DNA from 2 places in the Deinococcus malanensis genome. Region 2 is predicted to be linked to the other one. Evidence: riboswitches for the same ligand, from Rfam matches in the RefSeq annotation. Region 2 holds a riboswitch; the other holds the start of a gene.
The links. Region 2 has a riboswitch for thiamine pyrophosphate ahead of thiC (phosphomethylpyrimidine synthase ThiC). Riboswitches for the same ligand answer to the same signal wherever they lie in the genome.
Positions count from the first base shown of each region.

Region 1: linked by a shared signal. The riboswitch ahead of IEY49_RS03885 (thiamine ABC transporter substrate-binding protein) and the one ahead of thiC (phosphomethylpyrimidine synthase ThiC) in region 2 are both predicted to bind thiamine pyrophosphate.

Region 1 is NZ_BMPP01000002.1:301,084-316,781, forward strand. Features, by position in the region: gene IEY49_RS03835 (aspartate-semialdehyde dehydrogenase) at 1-710, shown strand, start outside; gene IEY49_RS03840 (rhomboid family intramembrane serine protease) at 780-1,409, shown strand; gene IEY49_RS03845 (GGDEF domain-containing protein) at 1,513-2,661, opposite strand; gene IEY49_RS03850 (NUDIX domain-containing protein) at 2,805-3,194, opposite strand; gene IEY49_RS03855 (VOC family protein) at 3,346-3,978, opposite strand; gene IEY49_RS03860 (NAD(P)/FAD-dependent oxidoreductase) at 3,975-5,243, opposite strand; gene IEY49_RS03865 (MDR family MFS transporter) at 5,419-7,020, opposite strand; gene IEY49_RS03870 (MarR family winged helix-turn-helix transcriptional regulator) at 7,017-7,493, opposite strand; gene IEY49_RS03875 (NUDIX domain-containing protein) at 7,565-7,987, opposite strand; gene IEY49_RS03880 (CynX/NimT family MFS transporter) at 7,984-9,168, opposite strand; TPP riboswitch at 9,225-9,321, shown strand; gene IEY49_RS03885 (thiamine ABC transporter substrate-binding protein) at 9,370-10,398, shown strand; gene IEY49_RS03890 (phospholipase D-like domain-containing protein) at 10,522-12,738, shown strand; gene IEY49_RS03895 (ABC transporter permease) at 12,771-14,282, shown strand; gene IEY49_RS03900 (ABC transporter ATP-binding protein) at 14,279-15,295, shown strand; gene IEY49_RS03905 (thiamine diphosphokinase) at 15,292-15,698, shown strand, end outside.
Region 2 is NZ_BMPP01000010.1:143,073-158,770, reverse strand. Features, by position in the region: gene IEY49_RS13000 (thiazole synthase) at 1-84, opposite strand, end outside; gene thiS (sulfur carrier protein ThiS) at 86-280, opposite strand; gene thiE (thiamine phosphate synthase) at 271-951, opposite strand; gene thiC (phosphomethylpyrimidine synthase ThiC) at 948-2,789, opposite strand; TPP riboswitch at 3,008-3,139, opposite strand; gene IEY49_RS12980 (RidA family protein) at 3,218-3,598, shown strand; gene IEY49_RS12975 (hypothetical protein) at 3,661-4,383, shown strand; gene IEY49_RS12970 (DUF3846 domain-containing protein) at 4,453-4,626, opposite strand; gene IEY49_RS12965 (aldo/keto reductase) at 4,799-5,773, shown strand; gene IEY49_RS12960 (hypothetical protein) at 5,949-7,400, shown strand; gene IEY49_RS12955 (HepT-like ribonuclease domain-containing protein) at 7,538-8,281, opposite strand; gene IEY49_RS12950 (MBL fold metallo-hydrolase) at 8,330-9,334, opposite strand; gene IEY49_RS12945 (4'-phosphopantetheinyl transferase superfamily protein) at 9,458-9,841, shown strand; gene IEY49_RS12940 (Cof-type HAD-IIB family hydrolase) at 9,912-10,757, shown strand; gene IEY49_RS12935 (hypothetical protein) at 10,727-11,137, opposite strand; gene IEY49_RS12930 (class I SAM-dependent RNA methyltransferase) at 11,230-12,462, opposite strand; gene IEY49_RS12925 (hypothetical protein) at 12,546-12,710, shown strand; gene IEY49_RS12920 (DUF1440 domain-containing protein) at 12,799-13,263, opposite strand; gene speA (biosynthetic arginine decarboxylase) at 13,467-15,389, opposite strand; tRNA gene IEY49_RS12910 (tRNA-Asp) at 15,584-15,659, opposite strand.

The sequences.
Region 1 (15,698 bases), on a different contig from region 2:
TGGTCCCGGAGGTCAACGGGGAAGCGGCCCTGAAACACCAGGGCATCATCGCCAACCCCAACTGCACCACGGCCATCGCGGTGGTGGCGGTCGCGCCGATCCACCGCAAATACGGCGTGCGGCGCATGATCGTCAGTACGTACCAGGCCACCAGCGGCGCCGGACAGAAAGGCATGGACGAGCTGGTCGAGCAGACCCGGCACGTGCTGGGCGGGCAGGAAGCGACCAACGAGGTCTTTGCACACCCTATCCCCTTTAACGTCATTCCTCACATCGACAGCTTCCAGGACAACGGCTACACCAAGGAAGAGATGAAGGTCGTGTGGGAGACGCACAAGATCATGGGCGACGACTCGGTGCGGGTCAGCTGCACCGCCGTGCGCATCCCCACCCTGCGCACCCACAGTGAGGCAATCACGCTGGAGCTCGAGCGCCCGGCCACCCCCTCCCAGATCCGCGAACTGCTCGCCGCGTCGGCCGGCGTGGAGGTCCGTGACGACCCGGCCGGCAAGCTTTACCCCATGCCCCTGACCGCCAGCGGCAAGTACGACGTAGAGGTCGGACGCATCCGCGAGTCGCTGGTGTTCGATGGAGGCATCGACCTGTTCGTGGCCGGCGACCAGCTGCTCAAGGGTGCGGCCCTGAATGCTGTCCAGATCGCCGAATACCTGCAGGAGCACGGCGCCCTCAAGGAGCGGCAGCCGGTCTGAGAACACCTCACCACCTTTCATAAGGCTCCCTGCGGGGAGCTTTTTTACGGGGCGCTTAGACTGCGTGGTATGCGCCGGCCCGGTTCCCCTGCTGTTCGTCCCTCCCCTGCCCGGCGCGCCGGTTCCCCGGTGGCGGCCACGATTCTGACGGCCACGCTGACCGGCGGCCTGTGGACCCAGGAAGTGGTGGACACGTTTGCCTTCGGCGGGCAACTCGACGCCTTCGGCATTCAGCCCCGCGACCCCGACAGTCTGGTCCATGTCCTCAGCGCCCCCTTCCTGCACGCGGGCTTTGCCCACCTGATGGCCAATACGGTTCCGCTGGCGGTCCTGACGTTCATGAGCGCAGTCCGGGGGGTGGGGCGCTTTCTGGTGGCCACCCTATTGATCGTGCTGGTGGGCGGCGGGCTGGTGTGGCTGTTCGGCCGCGGCAACAGCACCCACCTGGGTGCCAGCGCCCTGGTGTTCGGGTACCTCGCCTACCTGCTGGGCGTGGGATGGTGGGAGCGGACGCCCGCCGCGCTGGGCATGGCCGCTGTGGCCTTCATCCTGTACGGCGGGGCCCTGTGGGGCGTGCTTCCTGGTAACCCGGTCGTGTCGTGGGAAGCCCATCTGTTCGGGTTTCTGGCCGGGCTGCTGGCCGCGGCGCTGCTGCACCGGAAGCGTCCACCGCTACCCGGCCGCGCGCCGCTGCGCTGAAGAAAAACCCGGTGCCACATTGCGCACTGTGGTTCGGTTCCGGCGGACTGGTACCGGGCGGTGGTTGGCAAGGCCACAGCCCTGAGGGCTCCAAGAGGTGCCCTCAGGGCATCAGGTGAGCTGCCGTCTCTGGGGTCATTGTCGAGAACTCCACGCCATTGCGCCCCCGGTTCTTGCGGGCATACATGGCCGCGTCTGCACGGGCCACGATCTGCTCGGGGGTCTCGCCGGGCCGCGCATGGGCCACCCCGAAACACGCGGTGACACCCTCCTGCGGACCGAAACTCTGGTGGCGCAACTGCCCACGCAACGTCCTGAGCAGCTCATAGACCTCCTCTTTGGGCAACGCCGGGAGCACAATCAGAAATTCCTCGCCACCCCAGCGCGCAAACAGGGCAGAGTCAGGTAGAAGCTGCCGGGCGCTGCGCGTGACGTTGACAAGCACCAGATCACCGGTGGCGTGTCCGTGTTCGTCGTTGACGCCCTTGAAGTGATCGATGTCGAAAAGAATGACGGTATAGGGCTCTCCGGCGCGGTGCAGAGCCTGCAGATGTTCCTCGGCGGCGCGGCGATTGGCCGCTCCGGTCAGGGCGTCACACGACGCCGCGATCTGCACGGCACTCAGGCGGTCACGCAGGGTACCGAACCGGCTTTGCATACTGGTCAGCACGACCCCGGCCAGCAGAAACTGGATGATGCCTCCAAGAAGTTCCCGGCTGCGCAGCAGTTCAGGGGTGAGCAACAGATGACCCAGCGTAATAGCAATCGTGAGCCCCAGGATGCCGCGCACAAAATACCGGGCCAGCCGTGTAGGGAAGATCAGAAAGGCCGCGACGTACAGCACCGCGAACCAGTAGGTGCTCTGGCTAAGCACGCCGTATTGCGGGGCAAAGACCCGGAACTGGTGGTTGTAGGCCAGCAGCAGATACGACGCGTTGGTCAGGAAGCTGAGCACGAACGCCCGGCGGGGGTCCACGCGCCCGGACAGCACCGTGATCAGCAGCACCAGATACATCAGACCGCACAGGGGCAACACCACCCGGTCCAGCGGATCGTAGTCGGGAGCCTGCACCCACAGCGCCCCGGGGATGCCCACCAGGGCTGCCACCGCCATAATCACGAACATCCGCCGCAGCAGGATGATTTCTTCCTGCAGTTCGTCGTGCAGCAGATACTGAGCCAGCGCAGCGCGTATCCGGCGAAGGGGCGGGGCTCTCAGTGGCGGTTTCCGGACAACGTCTTTCAGATCCATCACCCAGTCCCGGGCTCTGGCCAGGACAACCATTACGTTAGGTCGACTACCCGCTGCTCATCCCGCCTCAGGGATGACCACCGCACTTAGGCCGTATGCCATGTGTTTCTCATCTTACCACTTAGCTTCATACCGAGCACCCTTCACCCTTTGGGGTACACCGGGGGGGCGAGCGGTGAAGCGGGCCCAATTTCCCAGCGCCCGGCCGCCATTCCTGATGCGACCGCCTTGAGCAGATCAGTCTGCTCGGGCCAGAACAGGGCGGGTGCCGTTCCCAGGGGGCTCCACTCCAGCTTGAATCCAGGTTCAAGAGGGGGTCTGCCGGCCCCTGAGGTCGTGGCAAGGACACAGGAAGTCACCTGCCAGGAGGTGCGTGCATAGTTCAGGCGTTCCAGGACGCCCAGCGCTGCCACTGGCTGCACGTCACTCAGACCGGCCTCTTCTCTCAATTCGCGCAAAAGCGCCTGCCGAGGCGACTCACCGTCTTCGATCCCACCTTTGGGAAGCTGCCACACCTCCCCACTTTCGACCACCAGGGCGACATGTCAGCTGTCCTCCATCCAGCGTAGAACGACCGCCCCGGCACTGTGGTGCTCGAGGAGTCCCTCCGGCCTCGAATACCAACCAGGACGAGTCGGGCGGAGCGTACCTCAAGGTCCTTATCGTCTCACGGGGGCACAGGCCTTACAGGGTGACCGGTCCACCGGGCGTGTCCAGTGTGGCGCCCAGTTCCGATTGAGGTGCCTCATAGACCTCCACCGGGCCCGAAAAGTGCATCCGGTCCAGCCGCGCACGCAGACCATCGGGATCAGGAGTGCCCAGGCGCAGCACCGCCAGCCGCACCCCCTGATCGATCAGGCGGGTGGGGGGCGGCGGGGTGTGCCAGGTGATCAGGGACGGCGCGACCCCGCCCAGCGGCAGCTGTCCACCGGCCGGCACGGTCAGGGTCCATCGGTTCTCGCCGCGGCTGAGGTCCAGGGCTTCCTGGTCCGGGGGCAGGATATCCACCTGCGCGACCCAGTGAATCAGGGCGGGCCCCGCTTCCAGGCGCGCGCGCATGGCCGGGTCGTCCAGGGCAAACCAGCGGGCCCGGCGCGGAACAGGCGCAGCGGGGTTGACCGCAATGACCTCCAGGTACTCGTCTGGACCCAGGGAGAGCAGGGCGTTGTGGGTGCCGAACGCGTCATGCTCACCGCCCGGCTGCAACGGCACACCCAGACGGCCCTCCAGCCAGTCACGGCCCGCAGGCAGGCTGCGGGCCGCCACCACCAGATGGTCCAGGCGGGCCCGGCTGGGGCCGATCCCGCGCCCGGTCACGCGCCCCTCGGACGGCTCTGCGCCGCGAGGTCGCCCAGCACAATAGCCGCAGCCTTCTCGCCGCTTTCCAGGGCGCCCTGCAGGCTGCTCATGGACGTGACCTCGGAGGCCAGCAACACTCCGGGCAGACGGGTGGCATGTCCGGGAAGGGTCGCGGCGAATTCCGGCGGCTGTGGAAACTGCGCGTATGCAATGCGCTCAACGTGCAAAAGGCGCAGTGTGGCCACATTCTGACTTCCGTACCAGCCGGCCAGTTCTGCCCGCACCTGCTGGTCCAGCGCGGCGTCGTCCTGGTGCGGCTCACCCAGCACGCTGACGGTCAGGAGGTGCTGTCCGGCCGGGGCGCGGCCCGGGACCGCCTGGGAGGTCCACTGGGCATTGTTGATCAGGCCGTCCGCTGCAGCATTGAGCAGCAGTCTCGTTTCCGGGTCGATGGCCTGGGCCGTGGCGTAGTACAGGTAGGTGCTGCTCACCCGGCCGCGCGCCGTGGGCTCGCCGGTCAGTTCCTGGGCCACGAAAGGATCGGTGGCCACGATGACCTGCCGCGCGTCGAGGTCCCCGGCACTGGTCTCGGCCGTGACATGCGCGCCGTGCGCAGCCAGCCGTCTGACCCGCACCCCGGTGTCCAGCTCCAGCCCGGCAGCAAGTTGCGCGGCAATGGCCCCTATTCCACCGCGCGGCAGGGCGGCTCCCCCATCGATCAGCATGCGGAAGTAATAGCGGAACAGCCGCGCCGAGGTGCTCAGGTCTCGGCGCAGAAAGATGCCGCCGAAGAACGGCCGGAAAAATGTGTCCAGTGCTGAGTCGCTGAACCCCTGGCGTCTGAGGTACGCCTCGGTGGTCTCGTCGGGACCGCGCAACAGGGCGTGAGGCGCCGGACCACGCAGTTGCAGGGCCAGCCGGGCCAGGCGCAGCTTGTCACCCAGCGGAATGACGCGGGTGGTCAGGGTCCCCGGCAGGCCGGCCGGGTCGCGCAGGGGGTCACCCACCACGTCCACGCGGGCGCCGCGCCGGATAGCCGCGCCAGAGGGCAGGGGCACCAGATCCAGCGCCGCCAGGTTCAGCTGACGCTGCACGGCCGGGTAGGCCGGAAACAGCACCTGATACCCGGCGTCCAGTGTGAACCCATCCACCACACGCGTGGCCACGCGCCCGCCAGGATGCGACCCGGCTTCCACCACGCGCACCCGCTGCCCGGCACGCCTGAGCACCCGCGCGGCACTGAGGCCTGAGAGGCCCCCTCCCACCACCAGAACATCCAGCATGAATGCAGGCTAGAGGAAGCGGGGACACGCAGGGCACAGATCGCAGGGCGCCATCCCTTCATGGAGCGCGGGCTGTTTCCGGAGGTTCAGACCTGCTTTCCGTGGCCGGCAACCAGTGGGGTTGCAGACAGCCTGTTCCCCGGCCCTGTTTCGAGGGACCGGCAGCCCGAATGACTCAGTCGGTCGCGGCGCCCTGCTGCCGTCCCGTCCGACCTGCAGGAACACGACCCTTGAGCGGCTGCTCCGGCAGGAACAGCACCGCCACGAAGGAGATAAACACCATCAGCGCCGCGATCAGGAACACGTGGTCAATCGCGCCGACCATTACGCTGCGCAGGGCGTGCACGATGGGCGCCATCAGTTCGCCCTGGCCCAGCTGGGTCAGTCCGGCCTGCAGACGACTGGTGGCCTCGGGGCTGGTCAGCAGGTTGGGGTTGGTCAGGGCTTCCTGCAGCGGGGCCGGGAGCGCGCGCGCCTGGGCAGGCAACTCCGCGTCAAGGTTGGCCGCAAGCTGGCGGTTGACCAGCGCCCCGAACAGGCTGACCGCCAGGGTTCCGCCGATCTGCCGGAAGAACTGGTTGCCGCCCGTGGCGCTGCCCAGCTGTTCTCGCGGCGCGGCGTTCTGGACCGCCAGGGTCAGCTGGCTGTTCACTGGTCCCAGGCCCAGGCCCAGCAGCACCATGATGCCCACCGCAATCCATAGTGGGGTGGTCATCCCCAGTCCATTGGCCAGCAGCAGGGCCAGAGTGGCCACCAGCGCCCCGCCGATGATCAGAAGCTTGTAGCGGCCGGTACGGCTGACCAGCTGTCCCGCCAGGGTGCTGGTCAGGATCATGCCGCCCATCAGGGGCGCCAGGGCCAGGCCGCTGCCTGCGGCACTGCTGCCCCGCACGCCCTGCATGTACAGGGGCAGGTACAGGATTGCGGCAAACATGCCGGCGCTGACGAAAAACCCGGCCACCGAGGCAATGGCGATGCCCCGGTCACGCAGCAGCCGCAGATCGAGCAGCGGCCGCTCCTGCTGGCGGCTGTGGCGCACGTACCAGAGGCCCAGCACCAGCGTGGCGGCCAGGAGTCCGACGATGCGCGGGCTGGTCCAGGCGTACGGGGCGCCGCCCCACGACATGGCCAGGGTCAGGGTGGTGACCGACCCCGCCAGCAGCACCGCCCCGAGACGATCAAAATGTCCGCCACCGGTGGGCGCCGGCAGCCGGAAATAGCGCCAGATAAACCACAGGGCCAGCAGCGCAAAAGGCAGGTTGACAAAAAACACGCTGCGCCAGCCCAGGTGGTCCGTCAGGAATCCGCCCGCCAGCGGCCCCACCACACTGCTGATTCCCCACACCGCGCCCGTGTATCCCTGGTAGCGCCCGCGCTCGATAGGCGAAAACAGGTCCGCGATGGCCGTAAAGCTCATGGCCATCAGCATCCCGCCCCCGATGCCCTGCACGGCGCGCAGGGCAATCAGTCCTTCCATGCTCTGCACGAATCCCAGGGCCATACTGCCCAGCGAGAACACCAGAATGCCGGCCAGGATCAGCGGGCGCCGTCCGTAGCGGTCGCTCACGGTCCCGACAATGGGAATGGTGATGGTGGTGGTCAGCGAATAGGCCGTGAACGCCCAGGCATACAGGTCAAAGCCCCCCAGATCAGCAATGACCCTAGGCATGGCGCTGCCCACCACGGTCATGTTCAGGCTGCTCAGGAACAGCACCATCAGGATGCCGGCAAAGGCCAGCAGTTTCTGGCGGTCGGCAGGCGGGACGGGCGCCCTCATGCCAGGGCCTCCGCCTCGGGGCGTGCCAGGGCGGCGTCCAGCACGGCCAGGGCTTCCAGGGCCGCGTGCACGGTCGGGGCCGGCAGGTGCCCGAAGTGGGCCTGCACGATGTCCTGTGCAGTGGCGCGGGTTCGTGCGCGCGTCCGGGCACCTGCGTCGGTCAGTTGCAGGCGCTGACGGCGCAGGTCACCAGGGTCGCTGATGCGCTCGACCAGCCCCGAGGCCACCAGCTTGGTCACAATGCGCGTCACGGTCGGCGCGGGCAGGCTGTGACGCGAGGCCACGGCCCCCGGCGTGTCAAAGCCGTCCATGATGGCCGCCAGCACCAGCAGTTCCTTGGTATTCAGGCCCAGCGCCTGCTCCAGCGGCTCATCCAGCGTCTGCCTGAACCGCCGCGACAGCCGCAGCACAGTGCGGACCAGCGTGTACAGCTCGTCCGTCTCGGTTGAAGGGGAGGGCTCAGCACTGTTCATTCCAGATGGAACTATTCCAGATGGAAGGACATCATCACGTGAGCCGGGTCTCTTTGTCAGTCCTTGTTGCCTCAGCCAAGCTGTTCGGAGAGCCAGACCCCAGCCCTGAGATGCGTGTCGAGAACATCTGCCAGCCAGGGCAGGCTGTCGGGCGGCAGGGCGCCGGGGTGAAACCAGCCGACTTCCGAAGTGTTTTCGAGTGGCGCAGGCTCGCCCTCCCAGATCCGGGCCACAAACAGGAAGTCCACGCCATGAGCCTCCCCCAGGTCGTACCGGGCGACCCCCAGGGGGCTGAGACGACCCGGATCGACATGAAGTCCCACTTCTTCGGCCGCTTCCCGGACCGCGGCGTGGGCCAGCGCCTCTCCACGCTCGACCCGGCCACCCGGCAGTCCCCACAGGCCTTCTGCATAGGCCACGCCAGCCCGGCGTCCCAGCAGCACACGTCCGGCCGGGTCCAGAACGACCAGCCAGGCGACCAGAAAGAAACTCATGCGACCTCCAGACGTTCGGCAGGTTCTCCACTGGCCCACCATCCGCTGATCAGGACCAGTGCAGTGAACCCCAGCAACAGGATCAGCGGCGGGCTCCAGTCACCCGTGAAGTCATGCACCGCTCCGAACAGGAAGGGGCCGGTGGCGGCCAGCAGGTAGCCATACCCCTGCGCTACGGCCGAAAGCCCGGGCGCCTCAGCCGTATTGCGGGCCCGCCGGGCGATCAGGTACAGCGCCAGCGGAAAGGCACTGCCCGACGCCGCCCCGAGCAGCAGCACCCACACCAGGTTGGGGACCTGGGGGAGCAGCAGCAGGCCAGCCAGCCCGGCCGCGAAGGCGGTGCTAAGGGCCACCACCAGCGGCCGGGCGGAAGGCAGGCGTGCGGCCAGCACGGGCACTGCCAGCGTAAACGGAAGCTGCACCAGATTGCCCAGTGACAGTAACATCCCAGCTTCGGCGCTGCTGACACCACGGTCCAGCAGTATTCTGGGCAGCCAGGTCAGCCAGGTGAAGAACACCAGTGACTGCGTGCCCATGTACAGCGTCAGCGGCAGTGCCGCCGGGTTGGTCCACACCCGCCCGGATGGCATGGGCTGCAGGCCGCTGCGTACCGGTCGCCCAATCACGACCGGCCACCAGGCCAGGGCTCCCAGGACAGCCAGTCCTGCCCAGACGCCCAGCGCCAGCCGCCACGAGCCGCCCAGCGCACCCTGTAAAGGCACCGCCACGGCCGACGCCACGGTGGCCCCACCCACGACAGCCGTGGTGTAGATCCCGGTCATCAGGCCCAGACGGCCGGGAAAATCCCGCCGGATCAGGCTGGGCAGCAGCACATTGACCACCGCGATGCCGGCCCCCACCAGCAGGGTCCCGGCCAGAATCCAGGGAAAGGTGGGACCAGCACGCAGCGCTGCGCCCAGGACAATCAGTCCAAGACACCCCAGGATCACCACTTCGGCACTTCGGGCGCGGGCCAGCGCTGGAGCCACCAGGGCCAGCGCGCCCCAGCACAGCAGCGGAATGGTGGTCAGCAGACTGACGGTGGCCGCACTGACCGCCAGATCCCGCTGGATAGGCGCCAGCAGCGGACCGAACCCGGCAATCACCGGGCGCAGGTTGAGGGCCACCAGGACGATGCCCAGGACCAGCAGCACAGGGGCGGCACGGTTGCGCAGGTTCAAGAGGCCACCAGGAGTCGCGGCATACTCCGCAGCCTACGCCTGCGCTATGCTCGCGGGTGCGTCACCGGGGGTGTCCTGAGGAGCAGGACTGAGAAAAACCCTTGGAACCTGAACCGGGTCATACCGGCGGAGGGAGTGTGACCAGGCCACGGCGTCAGTCATGGCCTGCGCCTCCCCTCTCGTGACGCGAGGGGATTTTCTATGCGTAAGATTCTGTGTTCTGCCCTGCTGATGCTGGGTGCTGCCGGTGCCCAGAGCACCCTGACCGTGATTACCCACGACAGCTTTTCCGTGGACAAGAAACTGATCGCTCAGTTCGAGGCTGCCAACAAGGCCCGCGTACGCTTTGTGAAGGGCGGCGACGCGGGTGAGTTGCTCAGCCGCCTGATCCTGACCCGCCGCGCGCCAGTGGCCGATGTGGTCTACGGCCTGGACAACAGCCTGCTGGCCCGGGCCAGGACGGCCGGAATCCTGGAAGCCTACCGGTCACCGGCCCAGGCCGGTGTGCCCGCCCGTTACCGGCTGGACGACACCGGCCTCCTGACCAGTGTGGACTACGGTTACGTGGCCCTGAACTACGACCGGGCCTACTTCGAGAAAGCAGGCCTGGCACTGCCCCGCACACTGGATGACCTGAAGAAGCCCGAGTACGCGCGCCTGACCGTGGTGAGCAGCCCGGCGACCAGCAGCCCTGGCCTGGCGTTCCTGCTGGCCACCGTAAACCACTACGGCGAAGCCGGTGCGTGGGCGTGGTGGAAAGCCGCGCGGGCCGGCGGCCTGAAAGTTACCCGTGGTTGGAGCGACGCCTACTACAAGGAGTTCAGCCGCAACGGCGGGAAATATCCCATCGTGCTGAGCTACGCCAGCAGCCCCGCTGCGGAAGTGTTCTACGCCGACGGCTATGATCCCAAGAAGCTGCCGGCCCAGAGCCCGACCGCCAACCTGTTCCTGCCCGGCAGCACCTACCTGCAGATCGAAGGGGTCGGCATCCTGAAAGGCACGAAGCAGGGAACCCTGGCCCGCAAGTTCGTGGACTTCATGCTCAGCGCGCCGGTCCAGGCGGATATTCCCACCCGAATGTGGGTGTATCCGGCAGCCAGTGGAACCAGGCTCGACCCGGTGTACCGCTTCGCTCAGCAGCCGGACGTCAGGGCGGCCGCACCGAATGTCACCGCCAACCCCCAGCGCCTGGTAGACGCCTGGATCACCCAGGTGCTGCGGGCCCGCTGATCCGGGCCAGGGCCGAGAACGCCTTTTTTGCCGCAGTAAACGGAGGTGGCGCCGAGGTGCAGACCCGGTTTTTCTTCAGGTCCGTATGACGGCGCCACGTTCACCCCTATCCTGGGTGCCGCGATGCGCCTGCTGCCGACCGAACGCCCACCCCTGACCATCCGCCGCCTGGCCTGGTCGGCGCTGGCCGGACTGCTGGCAGGCGTGCTGCTGGCACGTGGGGCTGTGACGCTGGTGCTGGCGCTGGTGCCAGGCGATCAGCCCTATGTGCGCACGGTCGTGGGCACCTTCGGTGCACTGCTCAGTGTCATCGTGGGCTTTGCGCTGGCGGGGGCGCTGTCCACCCGTGGGCTGCCGATTCCCCGCCTGGGCCTGACCCGGTCGCAGGCGCGCTGGCGATCCGCTATTGCGGCCGGAAGCACAGCCGGACTGCTGATTCTGCCGGTAGGGGGGCTGCTGGCCTTCGCCGGCGCCTATCACGAAGGGGCGCTGGGGCAGACCCTGGGGTTGGCGCAGCTGACCTTAGGGCTTGGTCTGCTGGGCGCAGTCTACGGGGGCCTCAGCGGCGGAGTCCTGGGGTTGCTGACGGTCCGCGCCTCACAGGCGTGGCGGCCAGCACTGGGCGGGCTGCTGGGCTTCGGCGCGGTGGGACTGTGCGCGGGCGTGCTGCTGGGGGCCGCCGGCATCCCCGATGCACTGTCGGGAGGCGGCTCAGCGCTGCTGACTATCCTGGCAGCTTTCGTAACGACCTCGCAGGTGGTCGGTGACCTGCTGATCGCGCGCGGCATCAACGACGCCGTGGACGCTCCACGAGACTGGGCCAGCGACCGTCAGCTCAAGCTGACCCTGGCCAGTCTGGGGCTGGTCGGCCTGGGGGTGTGGGGACTGGGCAGCGAGGTGGTGGCGTTTGCCCATTCACGGCCCACGAACGCGGTGCCGCTGGCCATACCACAGCGCGCGGCCCCCGGCTGCCCGGCACCGACCGATCCGCTGGAGCGTGCGGCCTGGAAGGTTACCACCCAGAGTGGGCGGCCCGACTTTTCATGTGGCAACGCTTTCGAAGGCTTCTTGCATGTGCCCCTTCCCCACCCCGCGTTCAGCACCCTCCGTGCGACACCGAACGGGGGCTATGACGGTCTGGCCGCGCAGATCGCCTCGGCCCGGCGGGAGGTGCTGCTGGCCGTGATGGAATGGGACGACAACCCCCGGCAGGAACCGGGGCGGGTGCTGGCCCAGGCGGTCGCACAGCTCTATACGCAGGTGCAGGCTCAGCCAGAGCGCTACCCGGATGGCGTCACGGTGCGCATCGCCCTGGGCAACTTTCCGCTGCCCGGCGCCCTGGAATGGGGCACACAGGTATACGGGGCAGCCCGCGCCCTGATTGCGGCCGGGGTGCCGTTCGCAGACCCGGCGCGGCGCTGGCAGGTCCAGATCGCCAACTACGCGGGAACCTTTCCCCACAGCCACGCCAAGCTGCTGGTTACCGATGGCGAGGTCCTGACCGTGATGGGCTTCAACGTCGGGCCGCTGCACCTGCCTTCAGGAACCACCGAAGGACGCGGCGGCAACCTGCGTGACCTCGCCCTGCAGGTACGCGGGCTGGTGGCCGCCGACGGTCTGAACGTCTTTGACGACCTGTGGGCCCGGAGCCGGCTGCTGACCTGTCCTCCCGGGGTCACGCAGGCAGAAGTGTCCTCGTGTTCGCTGGGAGACCTGGCCCGTCCCGACCATCCCCAGGGTACCGACCGGCTGCCGCTGAGGCCCGCCGGCGACGACCGGGTGTTCAGCCTCTACCGCCGCGCCGGCTTTCAGGCTGCCGACGCTGCGCTGGTCGGCATGATCGATGCCACGCAGCAGACCATTGACCTGATGCAGGTGTCGTTCAGCATGCGGTTGCGCTGCAACCTCGCGCTGCTCAACCCGCAGCTGTGCCGCCCGGAAGACGCCCTGCCCTGGATGACCGCGCTGGTGCGCGCCGCCCAGCGTGGTGTGACCATTCGCGCCCTGCTGTATGAGCACGGTTATCTGGGGCTGGAAAACCGCATCGGTGTGGCCGGGCTGCAACGCCTGCTGCGTCAGCGAGGGCTGGAACACCGCCTGCAGGTCCGCTGGTTCCCGGGACCGGTCCACGCCAAGACCATGCTGCTCGACGGCAGGATGCTGGTGGTGGGCAGCCAGAATCTGCACTATTCGTCCTGGGAGGCGCGGGGGCTCAACGAGTATTCTCTGGCAACCACCGCACCCGCAGCGTCAGCGGGATTTGCCCGTGAGTTCGCTTTTTTCTGGGAGCAGGCGCCCCTTGCCGAAATGCCCGACTGGCTCAGCGAGGCTCTTCCGTGAAGGGCGCCCGGGTGACGGGATGGCTGCTGGCGATGCCGGCCCTGTTGTTTACCGCGCTGCTGCTGGCCGTGCCGCTGGCGCGCACCCTGCTCGAAGGCGGCCTGAACCTGGAGGTCTGGCGCGACCCGTATTTCCAGGGGCGGCTGGTCTGGACCCTGGCGCAGGCAAGCGGGACGGCGGTGCTGGCCCTGCTGCTGGGCGCGCCGCTGGCCTACCTGTTGTCGCGGTTCGAGGTGCCGGGCAAGCGGCTGTTCCTGCGCCTGCTGCTGCTCCCGTTCGTGACCCCGACCCTGGTCGCGGTGCTGGGCCTCTCGGCGCTGCTGGGCCCGCGCGGCTGGGTCACCCGCTGGACGGGAATGGACCTCAGCGAGACCCCCACGCTGCTGGTGCTGGGCAACCTGTTTTTCAACCTTCCAGTAATGGTACGCCTGGCCTACGGGGGGTTCTCGCGGGTGCCGCCCGGGCTTCTCGGGGCCGCGCGAACCCTGGGAGCCTCGGCATGGCGCTCAGCACTCAGCGTGGCCCTGCCGCTGGCGCTGCCGGGCCTGGCTGCGGGGGCCATCCTGGTGTTTCTGTATTCGGCCCTGAGCTTTGGCCTGCCGCTGGCACTGGGCGGCGAACGCTACGCCACGCTGGAGGTGGAGATCTACACGCTGACCGCCCTGCAGCTGCGCCTGCCGGAAGCCAGCGCCCTGATTGCCGGACAGCTGCTTCTGACCCTGCTGGCCACCTGGACCTATACCCGGCTGATTCATGGGGGGCAGGGGGTGCCGGCTGCTGTGCTTCCCCGCGCAAGGGGCAGCGCCCTGGGGGGCATCCTCCTGCTGGGAGGCGCGACCGTGCTGATCTGCTTTGCGCCGCTGCTGGCCGTGGTGACGCGTGGGCTGCTGGGCACCACCGGTCCCACCCTAGGCTACTGGCAGGGCGTGCTGAGTGACGAGGGCACTCCTCTGCTGCTGGGCAATACCCTTCGCTTTGCGGCGGCAGCCCTGCTGGGGGCCAGCTTCCTGGGCGCGCTGTACGCGCTGGGAGCCTGGCTGGCCCGCTCCAGGCTGCTGGATGTGCTGTCATTGCTGCCCCTCATGGTCTCGCCTGTCTCCCTGGCGGCCGGGTACCTGCTGGCCTACCCGGTGCTGGCAGCCACGCTGCCCATGCTGCTGGCAGCCTATACGCTGCTGGCCCTGCCGCTGGTGGTGCGCTCCCTGCTGCCCGCGCTGCGGGCGCTGCCGCCCAGACTGCTGGAAGCGGCCCGCACCCTGGGCGCGCGGCCCATTCCTGCGCACCGCAGTGTGACGTTGCCACTGACCCTGCCGGCACTGCGTGGGGGGGCTGCCCTGGCCCTGGCCACCGTGCTGGGCGAGTTCGGCGCCACACTGGTGCTGACCCGTCCCGAGTGGGCCACCCTGAGCACCGGCCTGTATGAACGCCTGGGCCGGCCCGGAGAACGCAATCTGGGCGAGGCCTGCGCCCTGGCCACCGTGCTGCTGCTGCTGTCCACCGCGGCTTTCGGGGTGCTGGACGGCGGCGAAGGAGAGGTCACGTGACTCAGCAGTCTCGGGGGTCCGGTCCGGCCCTGCAGGTCCAGGGCCTGTGCAAGGCGTTTGGGCCAGTGCAAGCCGCTGCGGACGTGTCGCTCTGCGTGCAAGCAGGTGAAACCCTGGCGCTGCTGGGGCCGTCGGGCTGCGGCAAAAGCACCGTACTGCGCGGCGTCGCGGGCCTGGAACGCCTGGACAGCGGCCGGGTCGAAGTGGGAGGCAGGGACGTGAGCAGCCTGCCTCCCGAAGCGCGTCACGTGGGGCTGGTCTTTCAGGACTACGCCCTGTTTCCGCATCTGAGTGTGTTGGGCAACGTGTCGTACGGCCCTCGCATGCGCGGCGCACGTCGTCCGGCTGCTCAGGCCCGGGCCCGCGAGGCGCTGGCGCTGGTGGACCTGTCGGCCCTGGAGGCCCGCCGTCCGGCCCAGCTGTCCGGCGGTCAGCAGCAGCGGGTGGCGCTGGCGCGCGCCGTGGCCACCGGCTCCCCGCTGCTGCTGCTCGATGAGCCCCTGTCCAACCTGGACGAAAGATTGCGGGCCCAGCTACGCACCGACCTGCACGCCCTGTTTGCCCGGATCGGGGCCGGGGTCCTGCTGGTGACCCACGACCAGCGCGAGGCCCTGGCCCTGGCCCACCGGGTCGCTGTGATGCGCGCGGGCCGAATTGTGCAGCAGGGCACCGCCGCCGAGGTTTTTGCGAGGCCCGCGACCGCCTGGGTGGCCTCCTTCCTGGGGCATACCAATGTGCTGGGAGGCCAGAACGGCATGGCCCGGCTGATCCCGGAAAGTGCCATACGGCTCGGCCAGGGAGACTGCTGCAGGGTCACGGCGCGGCAGGTCACGGAGCTGGGTGAAACCGTGACGGTCCGTCATCCGCTGGGCGCGCTGACCCTGCATCTCAGTGCCCGTGAACGCGCGCTGGCGCAGAGCCACATGCTGCAGCTCGAACTCGATCTCGCACAGGTGCTGACGCTGCCTGACGACCGCGAGAGCCCGCCATCCGTCTTCAGGGAGCCGTCGTGATCGCATGGATTCTGGTAGGCGGCCGGCTCACTCCGGGCCACACGCTGCTTCGCCTTCCCGTACCGGATCTGGTGGTTGCGGCAGATGGCGGGGCACGCCACGCAGCCTCGCTGGGCACACGGGTGGACGTATGGGTCGGCGACTTCGATTCCTCGGAAGGCCTGCTGCTCGACGCCCCCCGCGAGGTTCATCCCGCGGCCAAGGACGAGACCGATGCCGAACTGGCGGTCAGGGTGACCCGGGCCCGTGGTGCCAGAACCCTGGTGTTCATAGGCGCGTTCGGCGGGCGCTTCGATCACGCGGCGGCGCTGATGCTGGGCAGCCTGCGCCTGGCGCGCGAAGGCCTGAGTGTCAGCCTGACCAGCGGGGACGAGTGGGCCTGGCCGCTGCTGCCTGCCTCTCC
Region 2 (15,698 bases):
GTCGGTGAACTTGCCGGTGCCCAGCATCAGGCGTGACCGGAACGACTTGCCGGCGATGGTCAGAAGGTCGTGTTGAATGGACATGTCAGCCTCCTCCGATGATGCGGACGATCTCGATGATGTCCCGGGGCTCCAGCAGGCGGTCCGGCACACGGGCGCCGGGATAGAAGTCGTCGTTGACGGCCACCGCGACCCGCTCGGGTCGCACGTCCAGTTCGCGCAGCAGGGTGTGCAGGGTCAGGCCGGGACGGTGCGGATGAGCCTCGCCATTTACCTGCATACGGCCTCCTCCACAACTGGAGCGGACAGGGCCCTGCACAGTGCAGCAGCCGCCTCAGCGGGGTCCGGGGCGTCCAGCACGGCGCGGACGACAGCAATCCGGGAGGCACCAGCCGCGATCACGGCCGCGACGTTCTGCAGATCCAGCCCGCCGATGGCGTACCAGGGAATGCCCGTGCGGGCTTCCGGATAAGCGCGTGCCACCTGCCTCACATACTCCAGTCCAGCCGCCGCGCGGCCCGGTTTGGTCGGGGTGGCATGCACCGGACCCACGGCGAAGTAAGCCGGACGCTGGGTGGCAGCGGCAGCCGCCTGCGCGGGGGCGTGCGTGCTGAGGCCTACCCGCAGGCCCGGCGCCAGTGCCCGGGCCCAGGTGAGGGGCAGATCTCCCTGGCCCAGATGCACGCCGTCGGCGCCACTGGCCGCCGCAATGTCCACCCGGTCGTTGATGAACAGGGGCACGCCCCGCGCGTGCGCCAGATCACGCAGCCGTCCGGCCAGCCGGATCACCGCACGCGCTTCACCATATGCTGGCGAGTCCGCCTTGCAGCGCAGCTGCAGGGTGTCCACACCGCCGTCCAGGGCGGCCTCCACGCGCACCACGAACTCGTCTTCCGGCTGATCCGGGCGGGGCGTGGCGACCAGATACAGCCGCCCCAGCGGGCGGGTCATGCGCCAACCTCCTCGGGCTCGCTGGCAGGACGGTCCAGGTAGATCTGCGATCCACCTTCGCGGAACTCGCGGGCCTTTTCTTCCAGCCCGGCCAGGATGTCCCCGGCGCGCAGGTCATGGCTGAGTTTCATGGAGCAGAAGTGCGGGCCGCACATGGAACAGAAGTGCGCGGTCTTGGCCGCGTCGGCCGGGAGGCTCTCGTCGTGCAGCTCACGGGCCTTTTCCGGGTCGAGTGCCAGATTGAACTGATCCTCCCAGCGGAACTCGAAGCGGGCCTGTGAGAGCGCGTTGTCGCGGGCCTGTGCTCCGGGATGGCCCTTGGCGAGATCGGCGGCGTGCGCGGCGATCCGGTAGGCAATGACGCCGTCGCGCACGTCCTGACGGTCGGGCAGGCCCAGGTGTTCCTTGGGCGTCACGTAGCACAGCATGGCCGTGCCGTACCACGCGATCTGCGCCGCACCGATGGCACTGGTGATGTGGTCGTAGCCGGGCGCGATGTCGGTGGTCAGCGGCCCCAGCGTGTAGAAGGGCGCCTCCTGGCAGACTTCCAGCTGCCGGGTCATGTTCTCGCGGATCAGCTGCATGGGCACGTGGCCGGGCCCCTCGATCATGGTCTGCACGCCCTGATCCCACGCGATCCGGGTGAGTTCACCCAACGTTTCCAGTTCCGCGAACTGCGCGGCGTCGTTGGCGTCCTCGATGCTTCCCGGGCGTAGCCCGTCCCCCAGGCTGAAGGTAACGTCGTAGGCGGCCATGATCTCGCAGATGTCGGCAAAGTGCGTGTACAGGAAATTCTCGCGGTGGTGCGCCAGGCACCACTTGGCCAGGATGCTGCCACCGCGCGACACGATGCCGGTGCGCCGCCGCGCCGAGAGCGGAATGTGCGCCAGTCGCACGCCCGCGTGCACCGTGAAGTAGTCCACGCCCTGCTCGGCCTGCTCGATCAGCGTGTCGCGGTACACCTCCCAGGTCAGGTCCTCGGCCACGCCGCTCACCTTTTCCAGTGCCTGATAGATCGGAACGGTGCCAATGGGCACAGGGCTGCCCCGCACGATCCACTCACGCGTCTGGTGGATGTATTTGCCGGTGGAGAGGTCCATGACCGTATCGGCTCCCCAGCGGGTGGCCCAGACCATCTTCTCGACCTCCTCCTCGATGCTGCTGGTCACGATGCTGGTACCGAGGTTGGCGTTGATCTTGACCCGGAAATTCCGGCCGATGATGGTGGGTTCCAGTTCCGGGTGATTGATGTTGGCGGGAATGACTGCGCGTCCGCGCGCCACTTCCGAACGCACGAATTCCGGCGTGATGACGCGGGGAATGGCCGCGCCGAAGCTCTGGCCGGGGTGCTGGTGGGTCAGCGTGAACTCGTCGGCCTGACGCAGGTTCTCGCGCAGGGCCACGAACTCCATTTCCGGGGTGATTTCCCCGCGCAACGCCGCCTGCATCTGGGTGATGGCCTGCCCGGTGCGGGCGCGGCGCGGCAGGGGCAGTGCCGGAAAGGGCATGGGTCCAGCGCCGTCCAGGCGGGCCGAAAAGCGCTCGGTCTGTGTTTCCAGACACGGGTCGGTCGCCAGCCAGGGCCGGGCGTGTGGCAGGCCCCGGCGCGGGTCGATGCTCACGGCCGGATCGGTATAGGGGCCACTGGTATCGGGTACCAGGACGGTGGGGTTGGAGGTGCGGCGCGTCAGGCTGCCCACCATTTCCAGCGTGGCGGACTGGTGAATGGCGCGCACCGGTACGCGAACCTGCGGGTGCAGGGCGCCGCTCAGGTACTGCTTTTCACTGTTAGGGAAGGGCGTGGTGGTCAGGGCGGGGGGATCAACAGGTGCGGTCATGGGATCTCCACATGGGGCCGGGCAATGGCCCAGGGCAAATGAATCAGGACACAGGCGGCGCACCGGGGCGGCCCGTCGGGGAATGGCACTCGAATGTCAGGTCAACACGTTATGGAAGATCCGCGCCTGGTCGCTTGAAAGCGCACGCCCGCCCTTCTCTGCTGGTCCAAAAAATCACCCTCCCCCAAAGCAACTTCGGAGGAGGGCGGTATCTGTCGTTTCCGCACCTGTCACTCTCCCTCCGCTGGTATGAACCAGATCAGGTTCCTAGGGTTAGGCCGTAAAAAAAGGCCCTCTCAGCCCCGCTTTCGGCTATTGCGGCCTGAGCGTGGGCACCCCTGGTGACGCTTCCGAGTGTGCCACCACGGCCGGGCCGGGTCAAGCGAAAGGTTCGGACGGGCCGTCACCGTGCCCTCTACACTCGGAACGTGAGGCACAACATCGCAGGATCGTCGCCCTGGGAGGCAGTGATGGGATACTCGCGCGCCGTGCGGGTAGGCAACGTGGTGCAGGTCTCCGGCACGACCGCCACCGTGAACGGGGATGTGGTGGGGGTCGGAGACGCCTACACCCAGACTGTCGCAGTTCTGGACATCATTTGCGGGGCGCTGAGGGCAGCTGGCGCTGAACCCGAGGACGTGGTGCGTACCCGGATCTATGTCACCGACATCGCCCACTGGGAAGAGATCGGGCGAGCACATGGAGAGGTGTTCGGCCAGATCAGGCCGGCTGCGACCATGGTGCAGGTGGCCGCTCTGATCGACCCGCGTCACCTCGTGGAGATCGAAGCCGAAGCGATCGTTCCATGAGTCTGGACAGGCAAATCGAACTTGACCGTAAGCTGCGTGCCGCCATACAGGAGGACCTCCGTGTGACATACGCGCTGGCGTATGGAAGCTTCACTCAGGGCACGGCCGACCGGTTCTCTGATCTGGAGTACTGGCTGTTCGTACGGCCGGAAACTCTGGCGGCTTTCGACGTGAGCGGCTGGCTGGAGGCCATTACACCCGTCCATCACCTGCTGGTCAACGAGTTCGGCACGCCCACGGCGATATTGCCAGGACTGTTAAGGGTGGAAGTGCATGTGGCGTCGCATGACGAACTGGCCGGTGTCGCGGCGTGGCCCGGCGAACATGTGCGTCCGCAACGGATGCTGGTCAAGGACCAGGACGGTGCGTTGGCGGCCATTCTGCAGACCCTGAGCGGCAAACAGCTGAATCCGACGGCCGAGGCGCAGCAGATTCTCGACCGCACCCTGAACTGGCTGGCGTTCGGTCTGAACGTGCTGGCTCGCGGTGAACAGGTGCGCGCCCTGGAACTGCTGTGGTGGGTGCGGGGCGGCGTGCTGCGTCTGGCATGCCTGGAGGCCGGACAGACGGAGTACTGGCTCAGTCCTGCCCGCCTGGCAGAGCAGCGCCTGCCGCCGGAACTGCTGGCCCGGTATGCCCACCTGACCGGGGAGCTGGACAAGCTGGAGCAGGCCTACGCTGAAGCAGTCAGGTGGACCATAGAACTGGCCGGTCAACTGGGACTGGAGCTGAACAGTGAACTGACCGCCGGGCTTCGGGGCCGCATCCGCACTGTCCCACGCTGAGGCGGTGACGCCCGCAATGAACAGGGCACCGCACCCCCTGCGGAGTCCGGTGCCCCTGAAATCCCCTGCTCAGGCGATCAGGCGGGGGCGGCCAAGCGCGGCATGCTGCATGAGCAGGAGGTAGCCAGCACTCTCCAGCGAAAGACGGCCTGCGGCGTACAGGGCACGCAGGGTGGGTAGGTGATACAGCTCGCCGTCCTCGTCACGGACCAGATCAGCGGGGTCAAAAGAAGTGGCTTTCAAAGAGTTGCCTGATCCGTCCATACGCTCTCCCCGTACCCGTCAGACCAACATGAAGGGTTTCTTTAAGTGATCTAAATTATTCACACATCTCCTGTCGGAATTCTGACGTGACTGGCAGAAATCTAGACGTGCCCAGGGGTAAGCCGCACAGGGCAGCGGGCCATACTGACTCATGTCCTCTTCCCTGCTGCCGGCCGGCGCACCACGACTTGGCCTGGGGCTTGCCGCCCTGGGCCGCCCGGGTTACATCAACCTCGGCCATGGTCAGGATCTGGGTGCAGCCAGGGACATAGATTCCATGCGCCGGCACACTTTCGACATGCTTGACGCGGCCCGGGCTGCGGGCCTGTGTTATTTCGACGCCGCGCGCAGTTATGGTCTGGCCGAGGCCTTCCTGGGCGGGTGGCTGCGCGAACGCGACCAGTCGCCGGTGGTGGGCAGCAAATGGGGGTACACCTACGTGGCCGGCTGGCGCACCGACGCCGACACCCACGAGGTCAAGGATCACGGTCTGAGCACCCTGCAGCGGCAGTGGCCCGAAACTCTCGGCGCTCTGGGCCGTCAGCCCGACGTGTACCTGATTCACTCGGCCACGCTGGACACCGGGGTCCTGGAGGACAGCGCTGTCCTGGCCCGGCTGGCAGAACTGGCAACGGCCGGCGTGCGCGTCGGCCTCAGCACCACTGGTCCTCAGCAGGCCGACACCCTGCGCCGCGCAATGACCCTGCAGGTCGACGGCATGAATCCTCTGAGCGTGGTGCAGGCCACCTGGAATCTGCTCGAACCCTCGGCTGGCCCGGCCCTGGCTGAGGCTCACGCGGCCGGCTGGAGCGTGGTGGTCAAGGAGGCAGTCGCCAATGGGCGCCTGACCGCCCGAGGCCTGACCGGGCAGGGTGACGTGCCACCTGCGCTGGCCACAGTCGCTGCGGACCTGGGGATCACCCCGGACGCGGTGGCCCTGGACGCTGCATTGAATCAACCCTGGGCCGACGTGGTCCTCAGCGGCGCGAGCACCCGGCAGCAACTCAACGACAACCTGCGGGCCCTGCACATCCAGCCTGGCGGCACCAGGTCGGCTGAACTCCCGGCCCTGGCGCACGAGCCGGCCACCTACTGGCAGGCGCGTTCAGGACTGCCCTGGACCTGAACTGCTGGACCGCGGCACCTGACCATGACTCCGGGCGTCCAGCATGAAAGTGGGCATTTTTGGCAGCGCCGTTCAGGACTGGGGCCTAGACTCGGGGAGACCACCTCTTCAGAAGCTTTCTGTCCCCGTGCCGGGGTCTCCTGCCCTGCCGGCATCTGCCTTGAAGGAGTCTTTCATGCCTGATTTCTCGCGCCCTGCCTGGTTTCTGCCCTCGACCTGTCTGGCCCTGACCCTGCTGCTGGGTGCCTGCGCCCAGGACGACCTGCAGGCCACTACAGCCCGGCTCGGCTCCCAGGAAGTCTCCGGGGACGCCGCAGCCTGGACTGCCCCGGAAGAACGTCCCAGCCTGGAAGAGGGGGAGGCTCCGCTGCCGGACATCGGCATCGACCCCGGTGTGTTCCAGAACCAGCCTGGCACCGACAACACCGACGCGGCTGCCCTGGGCCTCCCCCTCCCCGGTCATGAACAGGCGGGCGCAGCGCTGACAGCACAGGCCACGTATCTGACCTGTCGCAACGAGCCCAGCGGCCCCTACCTGCGCATTCAGACGGACCAGGTGCGCACCGGAGCAGTCAATTTCGTCGAGGGCACGGCTCATCTGCCGGCGGTCCGGGCCATCCCCACCGCCTTTCCCTACATCTACCTGGGCGGACAGCCCCGCGAAGGTGTGGCCGCCGACGCGGGGGTCTACGTCCACTATGACGGCAGCTGGATTCCATTCGTGGCCGTGGCGGGGGGCGGCGGGACCCGCAACCTTCCACGTGAGACCGATACCCAGGGCCGGGTCTTTGTCTACCGGCTCGATGGTGGTCAGGATGTGGCCCTGCGCATGTCCGTGCAGCGCGACAATCAGCTGACGCTCGACATCACCGGCAGCTGGGTGAAGTTCCAGCTGATCAGCGGCGTGCTGACGCGCATTGGGGAGGTTGGTGCATCGACCCGCACGATCGTGCATCCTCTGGCGCGCGGCTGGAAAGCCAGTGGCGAGGATCAGGTGTATAAGGTGATGACCACGATTGCCTTCCCGGGCAGGGGCAACTTTCAGTACCTCAGCGGCAACTACAGCTTCACGGGATCGAGCTGGCGTGATCTGGCCACGGGCCATACTGCTTTTCAGGGCACCAGAGAGACCCTGCCACTGACCAGAGGGCGGCTGTACAGCGCCTGCGCCGCGCCGCACGATGTGGTGACACCGCACCCCACCAGCGCCCTGCCGCAGGCCCAGGCCGAGATCAGACTGCGCCGGAGCGCTGGGCTGAGCCTGCTGCCCGGATATGACCTGAGCTATCAGGCCAAGGTCATGCAGACCGTGCGCGACACCCTGACATTGGGAAATGTGGGCCAGGCCGGGTCGTTCGTGCACTACGCACTGACACCTCTGGGGCGTGAGCAGTCCACCCGACCGGAAGCGGGTCGGCTGAGTTCCGGTGAGCAGGCTCAGATTGACTTCGCTGCCATCTGCGAAAAACAGCCCGGCCAGACTGTGCAGGGCTTTGACATCCTGTCCAGCCGTGGTGAAACCTACACCGCCACGTCTGGACCCAGTGCCCTTCCGGGGGCCCAGTACGGGGACCTGCTGTTCCGCAAGACCAGGGTGACCGTGAACCTGGAGTGCACCGAGAAGTAAGCGCCCTGCGGAAGGCACCGGTAGCTTTTCTGTCCGGAGCGCAGCCTGACCCACCCGGCAAACAGACCGGACGATTCAAGCTGTCCGGTCTGTTTGCCGTAGCAGTCACCTCGGCCCTGCTGCCTGAAGCTCAGGAGTTACGGGGCAGGCTTCTCACTCCGCCGTTCGTCCTGATCCAGACCACCATCGGCGAGCGCCTGCAGGCTCGGGCGTAGCGCCGGCAGTTCGGTCCTGGCGGTGTGCCATACCAGTGCCGGGTCGATGCCGAAATAGTCGTGCGCCACCACGTTGCGGATATCACGCAGGTATGCCCAGGGCACCTGTGGGGTGCGGTCCTGGACGCTTTGTGGAATAAACTTGGTGGTCTCCCCCAGCCGGGCCAGATTGCGCAGTACTGCGTCACGGGTGCGTTCGTCGGCCAGGAAGGTAGTCGGCGAGAGGGCCGAGGTATAGGCGCTGATGCGGTCGATAGCGTCCAGCAGATCAAAAACCCTCCAGCGCCAGCGCTTCTCGCGGTGCGAACGGGGCAGTGGAACCGGCACCCGGGTCACGTCCACCGCGTCGGCCAGAATCTCGCCGCGCAGCGGGGCTTTCAGCGCGCCCTCGGTCATCACGTCCACCCGCCGGCGCAGCAGGTCCTCCATCACTTCCTTGACGCGCATCAGGTCAAGCAGCCCAACCCTGGCGTCGGGCCCGAAGTCCACCAGCAGGTCAATATCGGCGGAACTGTCGGCTTCCCCGCGGGCCACTGACCCGAAGATCCGCACCCGGGTTACACCCAGCGCCTGCCAGCGCGGCGCGCCTTCACGCAGAAGAGCAGCGACGGTTGACAGGCGCAGGTCAGGAAACAGCGGTGAGGTTGGGCCGGGCGCGGAGCTCATGGGGGCGAGGATAATGTGCGGCGCCTGCCCCCGACCCACAGCGAAACTTCAACTCCAGTTCCAGACGGTCGGTTCGTACTCGTAGCCTACGGGTAGCCGGCGCAGGTGCCCCACGGCCGGGAAGGGGAAGTGATACGCACTGACCCACATCTTCTCGCGGACCACCATGTCGAACAGGCGCGCGCGGGTTTCGGCGGCCTGCGCGCCATTGACATCGAAGCCGACATACGCGCCCGGGTGGCGCAGCGACAGCAGGAAATGCCCGGCGGCGTCCCCGAAGATCAGGGCGCTCTGGTTGCCACTGGTCGCCCGCACGCTGAGGTGGCCGGCGGTATGCCCGGGCGAGGCGATGGCCGTTACTCCAGGGACGATCTCCGTCTCGGGCGCGATCAGGGTAAAGCGGTCCTTCAGGCCGATCAGGTTGGCCTGCACTGACGCATTGGGATTGGCCTGGGTGGTCCAGAACTGGAATTCGGCGCTGCCCATGACATGCCGGGCATGGGGATAGATCTGGCGTCCTTCCCGCGTCAGGCCCCCGATATGGTCGCCGTGGCCGTGGGTGATAAACACCGTGTCAATGGAATTTGGCTGAATACCGGCCCGGCGCAGGTTGTTCAACAGCTGCCCGGTATCGCCACCGCGACCGGTGTCGATCAGCACGCGGTTGCGTCCGGTATCGATCACGACGGGGTTGAAGTGGTTGACCGTGTCGTTTGCAGGAACGCTGTATTCGGCCAGGGTCGTGGCAAACTCTGCCTGACGGTCGGGGTTGGCCCCCCAGGTCGGCAGGACGGAGGCCAGAGGGGCGGTCCCGTCGCTGACCACCGTGAGGGTCATGTTCCCGATCTTCTGACGGTAAAAGCCATTGCCGTTCATTGGGCCGCTGGACGAGGCAGGGGTGGCCGGAGCTGCCTGCTGGGCACCGACCAGGGGCGCGGCGGCACTGAGCAGACCGGCAGCCCCCAGCAGACGCAGGGTGTCGCGGCGGTTGACCGGCGCTTCGCTGGTCGAGTCGGTCTCGGAAAGGCGGGCAGAACCGTCAGTGTCAGTCATAGAAACTCCTCCTGTTGGAACCGTGAGCAGCAAGACCATTTAACATTGAGGGAAACAGCGCCTTTACGGTTGTAACTTCCCCCACCCTATGAAGAAGAGCACAAGCCACTATGCTGCGGGGCAATGATTGTCGCGGTGGGCCATGACCTGATCGAGATCGAGCGCATCCGGCGCATGCTGCAGCGCGAAGGCCGGCGCGCCGAGAAGCTGTTTGCGCCGTGTGAACTGGAATATGTCGCGCGCCTCAGTGACCCTGCTCCCAGTCTGGCCGCGCGCTTTGCAGCCAAGGAAGCTTTCCAGAAGGTCTGGCCCCGTCCGCACGGCTGGCGTGACGTGTGGGTGCAGCGCGAGCGCACGCCGGAGGGCCCTTTTCCCTTCACGCCGCCAGTCCTGGGCTTTACCGGAGCCATTGCCGAGGAGATGCGGGCGCGGGGCTGGGTGGCCCACCTGACCCTGACCCACACCAAAGAGCACGCCTCGGCCGTGGTCGTGCTCGAAGCGCCTTAGGCTGGGCTGCCAGTTGCTGGCACGTCATTCCGGCGAGCTGCCGCACCATCGGGACCCTAGACTCGCAGCCATGCCCATCCGACTGATCGCCACTGACCTGGACGGCACCCTGTTGCGCGGCGACCTGAGTGTCAGCCCCCGCACGCGCCGGGCTCTGGACCACGCGCGGTCCGCCGGGCTGCATGTGGTGCCGGTCACCGCCAGACAGCCCCGGGGGGTCCGACGGATCGCTGAGGCCGCCGGCTTTGAGGGCTGGGCGCTGTGTGGCAATGGTGCCCACGGCGTTCATCTGCACACAGGCGAAGTGCTGTTCGAGGCACATGTGCAGCAGGATGTCCAGAAGGCTGTGGCGCAGGCCCTGGTGACCCGCGTGCCCGGGGTCCTGTTCGTCAGCGTCCGCCAGGGGGGTGAGGTCTTCGTGGCCCAGGAGGGATACGCGGACCTCGCGCATTTCGAAGACCACAAACGTGAACCGGCCGAGATGGGGGCCTTTGCGCTGGCCGACGTGCTGGAGCAGCCGAGCCTGAAATTCATCGTGCGTCATCCGGCCCTGAGTCCCCGAGAACTGCTTGCACACGTGCAGGCGCTGGGACTGCCGGGATTCGCCGTTACCCACAGTGGAGCCCCATTTCTGGAGGTGCTGGCCGAAGGCGTCAGTAAGGCCTGGGGCCTGGAACGGCTGTGCGCCCATCTGGGGGTGCGCCGCGACGAGGTGCTGGCCTTTGGCGACGCCCCCAACGACGCCGAGATGCTGGCCTGGGCCGGACGTGGCGTGGCCATGGCCAACGCAGAACCTGAAGCCGCAGCCGCGGCCGACGAACACACCCTTTCAAACGAGGAAGACGGGGTGGCTGCCGTGATCGAGGCGCTGCTGGACCCGAGCCCTTATGGCGCGGTGGCGCGGGCGAGTTCCTGACCCTCGTCCCCGGTGATGGTAAAGGTATAGGTCTGCGCTTCCAGGGCCACCCAGTTGACCCGCTGCTCCATGCAGGCGTCCGGAAGCACCAGTTCAGGGGCAGCCGGGTAACGCCGGTCGATGCTGCCTTCCCGGTAGGTCTCCAGGGTGCGGGTCAGGTCGTTGGCACAGTTCTGGGCAGCGGCGCGCAGGGTCACCGTACGGGCATCCTGGGCCGAGGCTGGGGGGGCCTGCTCACGGTCCCGCAGGATACGGACCTGGGCTTCGAGCGCCGCCACACGGCGGGTCAGGGCCTCGTTCTGTGCCCGGGCTTCCTGGTCCTGGCAGCCGCTCAGAACCGGGGTCAGAACCAGCGCAAGAAGAACGACGGACCGCGTCACGCGAGGCAGGCTAACGCAAAGCCCGGCCTTGAGTGATGCAGGGAAACCAGTGTGATGCATCGATGAACCGCAGGCCCCTGCGGCCGCGCACTTCAGCGGTTCAGGACGCTGACGATCTCCACATGGCTCGTTTGTGGGTAGAAGTCGTGTGGGGTGACCTCGCCCAGCTTCCAGCCGCGCCGCAGCAGGTCACCCACGTCACGCGCCCAGGTGGCCGGGTCACACGAGACATACACCAGCCGGTCGGCGGTGCTGGCGTGGATCTGTTCGCGGGCCTCCTCGTCCAGGCCGGCGCGTGGGGGGTCCACCACGATGACGTCGGTGCCCAGTTCGCTGAAGCGCGCCGCGTCGCCGCTGCGGTAGACCACATTGTGCTCGCCACTGACCGCCACGTCCTGCCGGCCACGCGACAGGGCCTCCGGCGCCGAATCCAGCACCGTAACCTTGCGGAAGGCCGGAGCCAGATGCCGGCCGATGGCGCCGGACCCACCGTACAGGTCCACCGCGTGATCGCCCTCCCCCGCCAGCTGCGCCGCGCGCAGGTACGCCAGTCCGGCCGCCTGCGGGTTGACCTGGGCAAAGCCGGTAGCCGAGACGCTGACCTGCACCTGCCCGAACTGCTCGCGGATCTCGCTCTCACCGGCGATAAGGCGCACCCCAGCGCTGAAGCGCCGTCCAGCCGGCTGGGCCAGGCTGACCCCCACCACGCCGGCGTCCATCAGATGGTCACTGGCGCGCAGATACTGCCGGGTCTCGCCCGGCCCGATCAATGCGGCCACGACTTCTCCAGTCAGGCCACTGGCCCGGAAGGCGACCTCGGTCGCCGGGTCCAGCAACTTGGGGTCGAGACGGTCCACCACGGCCTGAATCTGCGGCATCACCAGGGGGTCTTTGTCCACCACCAGCGGGTCGCTGCCGCGCCGCTCGCGGTAGGCCAGGCCCTGCGGCGTCACGAGGTACTGCGCGGTGTTGCGGTAGGCCCAGGCCTGCGGGCTCGGCACCGTGTCGTTCACAGGCCGGCGCACCTTGGCAATGCGGCTCAGGGCCTCTTCTACGAAGGCCTTCTTGTAGGCCAGCTGCGCCTCGTAACGGGCGTGGGCCAGGTCAGCGGTGGGCAGTTCAGGGGCGTCGACCCGGTCGGGACTGCGCCGCAGCACCTCGACCACCGTGCCCTGACGCACCCCCTTGCCAGCACGCACACGTGCGGTGACGCGCTCGCCGGGCAGGGCGCCGCGCACCAGCACCACGCCGGACTCGTCACGGGCGAGCCCCAGCCCCCCCGCGACAAGTTTCTCTATTTCCAGCGTAAGCAGTGGCTCGGACATAGGTACAGGGTAGCGCGGCGCGTGAAGAAATGGCCCGGTGAGGGCTCATCCAGGCTGTCCTCACGAACGGAAAGAATTACTGTATGAAACGCACCATTCCCCTGCTGATTGCTGCCCTGCTGCTCGCCAGTTGTGACAACGGCGCCGAGACCGAGACCGACACTTCCACCAGCACGACCACCACAACCACGGACCAGGAAGACACCACCCAGACCACGTCCACCACCACGACCGAAGACGAGGAATAACGCTCAGAGCTATTCAGCAACCTCCGGCGCCGATACGCCCGCGCCGGAGGTTGCTTATGTGATCAGCATTCCCGGGAGCAGCCCGGTCCTAGCTTCGCTTCAATGACCGCTCGGCAAGCACCCCGGTCACACCGCCCCAGATGAAGTGGGCCACGATCATCAGGGCGTTGCGCCGCGCCGGGTGATGGGTGGCAGAGCTCAGCAGGCCCGTGGCCGGCAACATCCCCAGGTAACTGCCAGTCCACACGACAATTCCCAGACCGATTCCCTTGACCACCGGCGGCCCGGGCAGGTCCCGCAGCGGCGCGTACAGAGCCCCGACCGCCGCACCGTAGGCAAAGTGATTCACGACCGTCGCGGCCTTGAGGACTGTATCGTTCTCCGCCACGGTGTCCAGGCCCACTGCTTCAGCGGCATGCTCGGTGATCTGTTCCGGCGGCAGCGGGTAGCGTTCCCGCCGGGGCAGCAGCCAGTGCTGGGCGCCCAGCATCCAGACCGACATGGGCAGGGTGGCCACACACCCGGCTAACGCAGATTGCACAAAAGGATTCATGGCCGGATCATGAGGGAGCCGGGCGTGAGAGAAGCTCGGGCTGGCCTAATGGGCGTTGAGCCGGACGCCGGGCGAGGGGAATATCAACAGATGAAGTCCAGAAGCCAGTGTCTGAGCGGCCTCTGGACTTCGCGTTACTGCTGTGCATCTGCCCGGTTCCTGCCTCGCCCGTCTTGCGGGCCGGTTCGATCAGGAGCGAGGCTTCAGCTCTCCTCGTACTCCAGATAGGTGTAGCCCAGCAGTTCCTCGCCGTAGTCTTCGAGCAGCTCATGCTCCTGCCCTGCCGTGAGGGTGCCGACCTTCAGCGCCGCGTCGGCCTGATCTTCAATAGAGTCGCGCAGCATCGGTTCCTCGTAGCCCATCGACTCGATCATGCGCCGGGCCTTCTGGCCACGCACGAACAGATCGATGTTGAACCGGCCGCCGGGGCGCACCGTGACGTGGGCCTCGCTGACCTTGCCGAACAGGTTGTGCGAGCTGCCCAACACGTCCTGGTAGGCGCCCATCAGGAACACACCCAGGTAGTAGGGCTGCTTGCCGGGCTCGTGCAGCGGCAGGGTGGCCTTGACGTCCCGCAGATCGATGAACTTTTCGATCTTGCCGTCTGAGTCACAGGTGATGTCCACCAGGGTGGCCTGCCGGGTGGGCTTCTGGTTCAGGCGGTCCAGCGGCACGATGGGAAACAGCGCCTGGATCGCCCAGTTGTCGGGCAGGCTCTGGAACAGGGAGAAATTGCAGATGTACTTGTCGGCCAGGACCTTCTGCAGATCTTCGAGCTCGTCGGGCACGTACTTCTCGCTCTGGATCAGCTTGGCGATCTTGCGCAGGATCGCGTTGAACAGTGCCTCACCACGGGCCCGGTCCTGCAGTGTGACGTAGCCCAGGTCAAACAGGTCGTGCAGCGTCTGCTTGTCACCGACCGCGTCGTTGTACATTTCGCGGTAATTGCGCATGGAAATGTTCTGCACGATCTCGTGCATGTCCTTGATCAGCTGGTGGCTGTCCTCGGCCGGGGCCACAAGTTCCTGATCTTCCAGGTTGCGGGTGGGGCCGGTCACGTCGATCACCGGCAGGATCAGCACCGCGTGGTGGGCGGTCAGGGCCCGGCCGGACTCGGAGACGATGATCGGCTCGGGCACCCCGCGCGCCTTGCAGGTTTCCTGAATGGTGTACACCACGTCGGCGGCGTACTCCTTGACGGTGTAGTTCATGCTGGCGTAGAAGGTCGTCTTGGAGCCGTCATAGTCCACGCCCAGCCCACCGCCGACGTTCAGGTACTTGAGTTCGGCACCCGCAGCGATCAGGCCCGCGTAGGTCTGGGTGGCCTCGCGGACCGCGACCTTGACCCGGCGGATGTCAGTGATCTGCGAGCCGATATGGGTGTGCAGCATGACCAGCGAATCGATCATGCCCTCTGCTTTCAGGCGCTCGACGACCCGCAGCAGCTCGTAGGCGTTCAGGCCGAACTTGGCCTGATCTCCGCCGGATTCCTCCCACTGCCCCGAACCGCGCGCGTGCAGCTTGAACCGGACCCCGATGGCCGGCCGGACCCCCAACGCCTTGGCCTGCTTGAGAATCCGGTCCAGTTCACTGAACTTTTCGATGGTGATGACGACGTTCTTGCCCAGCGTGCGGCCCCACAGCGCCAGCTTGATAAAGCCGTCGTCCTTGAAGCCATTGCAGCACAGCAGGGCGTCGGGGTGCATGCGCTGGGCCAGACACAGCGCCAGCTCGGCCTTGCTGCCGGCCTCCAGCCCGTGCGCGTAGTCATAACCTGCCGACGCCACGGTCTCGACCACCGCGCGGCGCTGGTTGACCTTGATGGGAAACACGCCCTGGTAGTGCCCGGTGTAGCCGTATTCGGCGATGGCCTGCCCGAAGACCTCGTTCAGGTGCTTGACCCGGCCAGCCAGCACCTGCGGAAACCGCAGAATGACCGGCAGGCTCTCGCCGCGGTCAACGATCTCGTCGACGATGGCGCGCAGCGGGACGTGCAGACCCGGACTGGTGGTGGCCTCCAGCTGGCCTTTGTCCGAGACACGGAACCAGCCGCCGCTCCAGTTGGGAACCTGGTAAAGCTCGGCAGCATCAACAGTGGTAAATCCGGGGGTGGGGGTACTCGTCACAACAGGCGTCCTCCATGGGTAAGGTAGGCTCGCCGTGCGCGGGGTTCGGAAAATGACAAAGTGCCTTTCACGGACGCCGTGCGAAACCGGGGCAAATGATACGGCACGCCCCCCCCCTGTGCGCCGGGGGCCGGGTTGCATTTCTCTCCTCAATGAGAGAAGCGAGACCCAAAAGGTCTCGCTTCTTCTCATTCTGGCGGTCCGGACGGGATTTGAACCCGCGACCTACTGCGTGACAGGCAGTTATGCTAACCGCTACACTACCGGACCAGCGGACAAAAGATTAGAGGCCATGGCAGCGGAAGTCAA